Regions from separate parts of the Pseudogemmobacter sonorensis genome, predicted to be linked through region 2. Evidence: riboswitches for the same ligand, from Rfam matches in the RefSeq annotation. Region 2 holds a riboswitch; the other holds the start of a gene.
What was found. Region 2 has a riboswitch for thiamine pyrophosphate ahead of ABNX41_RS06735 (thiamine ABC transporter substrate-binding protein). Riboswitches for the same ligand answer to the same signal wherever they lie in the genome.

Region 1: linked by a shared signal. The riboswitch ahead of thiD (bifunctional hydroxymethylpyrimidine kinase/phosphomethylpyrimidine kinase) and the one ahead of ABNX41_RS06735 (thiamine ABC transporter substrate-binding protein) in region 2 are both predicted to bind thiamine pyrophosphate.

Annotation. Positions count from the first base shown of each region.
Region 1 is NZ_JBEFZE010000002.1:113,530-115,725, reverse strand. It holds gene ABNX41_RS02130 (extracellular solute-binding protein) at 1-544, opposite strand, end outside; TPP riboswitch at 734-838, shown strand; gene thiD (bifunctional hydroxymethylpyrimidine kinase/phosphomethylpyrimidine kinase) at 919-1,734, shown strand; gene ABNX41_RS02120 (FAD-dependent oxidoreductase) at 1,731-2,196, shown strand, end outside.
Region 2 is NZ_JBEFZE010000006.1:72,122-74,317, forward strand. It holds gene ABNX41_RS06730 (TerC family protein) at 1-827, shown strand, start outside; TPP riboswitch at 1,009-1,115, shown strand; gene ABNX41_RS06735 (thiamine ABC transporter substrate-binding protein) at 1,158-2,132, shown strand; gene ABNX41_RS06740 (ABC transporter permease family protein) at 2,108-2,196, shown strand, end outside.

The DNA of each region.
Region 1 (2,196 bases), on a different contig from region 2:
TGTCGGGGCGGTTGTAGATGAACTGGCCAGGATTGGCCTTGGTCAAGGCGGTCAGCTTTTCCCTGCTTTTCGGCGCATCCTCGGGCGAAAGCCGGATGGCGTCATAGGCCAGAAGCACCTGACTGCCGCGCCAGGGCAGCGAATAGGGCGTCTCGACCGCATCGGGATTGACGCGCGACCAGTTTTCCAGCCCGGCCTCGGCCATGTTGACCCAAAGCCCGGCCTCGATGGTGCCCTCAAGCTCATGGGGGCGGAAGGCCTCGAACATCTCGGCCCGCGGATCGGCGCCCGAGGCCAGCGCGGCCAGGGCGCGGTCGCCGATCCGCAGCCCGGCATTGTCCCCGGCATCGACCACCCGCAGCGTGACGCCCGGCCCGGTCGCAGCGAAGCGGGGCACGACCACATTGGCCCAGAAATCCGTGACGTTCGAATCCGAACTGGAATGGACGTAGAGCACGCCGTCCCGCGCCAGCGCGACACGGGGCAGTGCAAGGCCGACGGCGCCAAGCGCGGCCGGGCGAAGAAGAAAGGAGCGACGATCCATGAGTCGTGACCTTTCGGGTTGACCGGCGATGGCCGCTTTTCGCGCGCGGCTGCGACAGCGGCGAGACAAAACCGCAAAGGTTTGCTGACAACGTGTGCAAGCCCCCCGGCCAAGCCCCCAAGCCCCCCCCCGGGCCAAGGGTTTTGAAGCCCCTTGCCGCGCCATGCTTTTCGCTTTAGCCTCGTCCCCGATTACTCGTTGGGGTGTCCCGGGCGACCGGGGCTGAGAGGCGTCAGCCAACCCATCGAACCTGATCCGGTTCATACCGGCGGAGGGAACGGGTAGCTTGCAAGGGCCGGTCGCGCGCGCGTGTCTTCGAACGCGCCCGTTCCGTGCAATGCGCCCCCGATCCGTCGATCGTTCATGGGGGCGGCGTGACTTCAATCGCATTGACCATCGCGGGATCCGACAGCGGCGGCGGCGCCGGGATCCAGGCCGATCTGAAGACCTTCGCCGCGCTTGGCTGCTATGGCGCCAGCGTCCTGACCGCCGTGACCGCGCAGAACACCCGCGCCGTGACGGCGGTCGAGGTGCTGGCGCCCGGGATCATCACCGCACAGATCGAAGCGGTTTTCGACGATCTCGCCGTGGGCGCGGTCAAGATCGGCATGCTGGGCGACCCCGGGGTGATCCGGGCGGTGGCTGAAAGCCTGCGCCCGATCCTGCGCGACCGGGCGCTGCCGGTGGTGCTCGATCCGGTGATGGTGGCGAAATCGGGCGACCGGCTGCTCGATGCCGAGGCGATCGCCGCGCTGAAATCCGAACTCCTGCCGCTCGCGACCGTGCTGACCCCCAATCTGCCGGAGGCGGCGGAACTGCTGGGCCAGACCGCCGCCCGGGATCTGCCGCAGCAAGAGGCGCAGGGGCGGGCGCTCGGCGCGCTCGGCCCGGCCTGGGTGCTGATGAAGGGCGGGCATGCGGCCGGGCCGGTCTGCACCGACCTTCTCGTCGGGCCCGAGCGGCATGTCCTGACCGCCCCCCGCATCGCGACCGAAAACACCCATGGCACCGGCTGCACCCTTTCGGCCGCCATCGCCGCCGGGCTGGCCCGGGGCGGCACTGTGCCGCAGGCGGTCGCGCGGGCGCATCGCTATCTGCAAGGCGCCATCGCCGCCGCCGACCGGCTGAAGGTCGGATCCGGCCACGGGCCCGTGCATCACTTCCACGCCCTGCCCGGGGTGGCGCCATGACCATCCGCATTCTTGGCGCGGGCGTGATGGGCCTGGCCCTTGCCACCGAACTGACCGCGCGCGGCCAACAGGTCGAACTGGTCGACCCCCGGCCAGTGCCCGGGCCGCATGGCTGTTCGTGGTGGGCGGGCGGCATGCTCGCGCCCCATTGCGAGGCCGAATCCGCCGAGGAGCCGGTCGAGCGGCTTGGCCTGCAGGCCATCGACTGGTGGGACCGTCATGCCGGAGGGGTGACGCGCCGGGGCACCCTTGTCCTCGCCCTGTCACGCGACCGGGCGGAACTGGCCCGGTTCGCGCGCCGCAGCCGGGGGCACCGCGCGCTCGACGCCGAGGGGATCGCGGCGCTGGAACCGGATCTGGCCGGGCGGTTCGCCTCATGCCTCTTCTACGCCGAAGAGGCGCATCTGACGCCGCGCAGGGCCCTGGCCGAATTGCGGCGGCGGCTTGAGGCGCAGGGCGTCC
Region 2 (2,196 bases):
GGCAGATCGGCGCCGACGAGGCCAAGCTCTATCTGACCGCCTTCGTGGTCGAGAAATCTCTGGCGATGGACAATGTCTTCGTCATCGCGATGATCTTCGGCTTTTTCGCCATCCCGCGCAAATACCAGCACCGGGCCCTGTTCTGGGGGATTCTGGGCGTGATCTTGCTGCGCGGCCTGATGATCGGCTTCGGCGCGGCGCTGGTGAACAGCTATCATTGGGTGCTTTATATCTTTGCGGCCTTCCTGATCTTCACCGGGATCAAGATGCTGTTCAGCAAGAGCGACGACGAGCCAGACATCGCCAACAACCCGCTGCTGAAGTTCCTGCGCAAGCGCCTGCGGGTGACCGACGATCTGCGCGGCCATAACTTCGTCGTGCGCGAGCCCGATCCCAGGACCGGAAAGCTGAAGCTGTTCGCCACGCCTCTTTTGCTGGCGCTGATCATGGTCGAGATCGCCGACGTGATCTTCGCGGTGGATTCGGTGCCCGCGGTCTTCGCGTTGACCTCGGATCCCTATATCGTCTTCACCTCGAACATCTTCGCGATCCTGGGCCTGCGCGCGCTTTATTTCGCGCTGGCGGCGATCCTGCACCGTTTCACCTATCTGAAATATGCGCTGGCGGTGCTGCTGATCTTCATCGGCTCGAAGGTGTTCATCGTCGATCTGATGGGGTGGGAGAAGTTCCCGGCCAGCGTCTCGCTTGGGCTGACCTTCGTGATCCTCACCGTCGGGGTGATGGTCTCGCTGTGGAAGACGCGCGGCCAGCCCGCGCATGGGACCCTGCCGGGCGAGCCGGGGGACGAGCATCCCGCGCGGCATTGACGCGGGAACGAGGGCAAGGGGAGAGGGGCGCGGGAAACCGCGCCCCTTCGCGTTCCGGGCCCCCCTGGGCGCGCGCGGGGGCCTTCGGCCCGGGGCCCGGCGCGGCGGGCGCCCCTGCCCGCGGCGTATCGGCCACGGGGTTGCGCCCCCTTGCGTCCGCGCGGCCCTCTGCCCTATGGTCGGCACCACCTCGGGGTGCCCTGTCTTCGGATGGGGCTGAGATGCGAAAGCGGACCCGTCGAACCTGAACCGGCTGATACCGGCGGAGGGAAGGTGCATCGGAAAACGCGTCCCGAGCCCGGCCGTCCGTCGCAACGAAAGGATGCTTCCATGCGGCTTTCCCTTGCGGCGCTTCTGTCCTGCCTTGCCCTTCCGGCGGCGGCGGAACTGCCTGTGCTGACCGTCATGACCTATGACAGTTTCAATTCGGAATGGGGCCCGGGCCCCTTCGTCGAGGTCGCTTTCGAGGATCTCTGCGGCTGCGACCTGCGCTTCGTCTCGGGCGGGGATGGCGCGGCGCTTCTGGCGCGGCTTCAGCTTGAAGGCGCGTCGAGCGATGTGGACGTGGTGCTTGGCCTCGACACGAACCTGACCGCCCAGGCGGCGGCCAGCGGGCTTTTCGCGCCGCATGGCCAGCCTGCGGCGGCGGCGCTGCCAATCACATTCGACGACCCTCTGTTCCTGCCCTATGACTGGGGCTGGTTCGCCTTCAACCACGACCGTGGGCTTCTTCCCGAGCCGCCGCGCTCGTTCGAGGCGCTGGCGGCGTCGGATCTGAAGATCGTGATTCAGGATCCGCGCTCTTCCACGCCCGGGCTGGGCCTGCTGATGTGGGTGAAGGCGGCCTACGGCGACCGCGCGCCCGAGATCTGGGCGGCGCTGTCCGACAATATCCTGACGGTCACGCCGGGCTGGTCGGAATCCTACGGCCTCTTCCTTGAGGGCGAGGCGGATATGGTGCTGTCCTACACCACCTCGCCCGCCTATCACCGCATCGCCGAAGCGGACGACAGCAAGGACTGGGCCCCCTTCGATGAAGGGCATTACCTTCAGGTCGAGGTGAGCGGCATCCTTGCCGGGTCGGACCAGACCGATCTGGCCCGCGCCTTCCTGGCCTTCACGCAGGACCACGCCTTCCAGTCGGTCCTGCCAGAGACCAACTGGATGTATCCCGCCTCGCCGGTCGAACTGTCAGAGGGGTTCGAGACCGCGCGGCCCGAAATCTCGCTCTTGCTTTCCGCCGACGAGGCGGCCGCGATCCGCGCCGGGGCATTGGCCGAATGGCAAGCCGCGCTGGCGCGGTAGCGGCGGTCGCGCTGCTGCTGGTCATCGCGCCGATCGGCGCGGTGGCCTATCGGGCCGGGGGGAT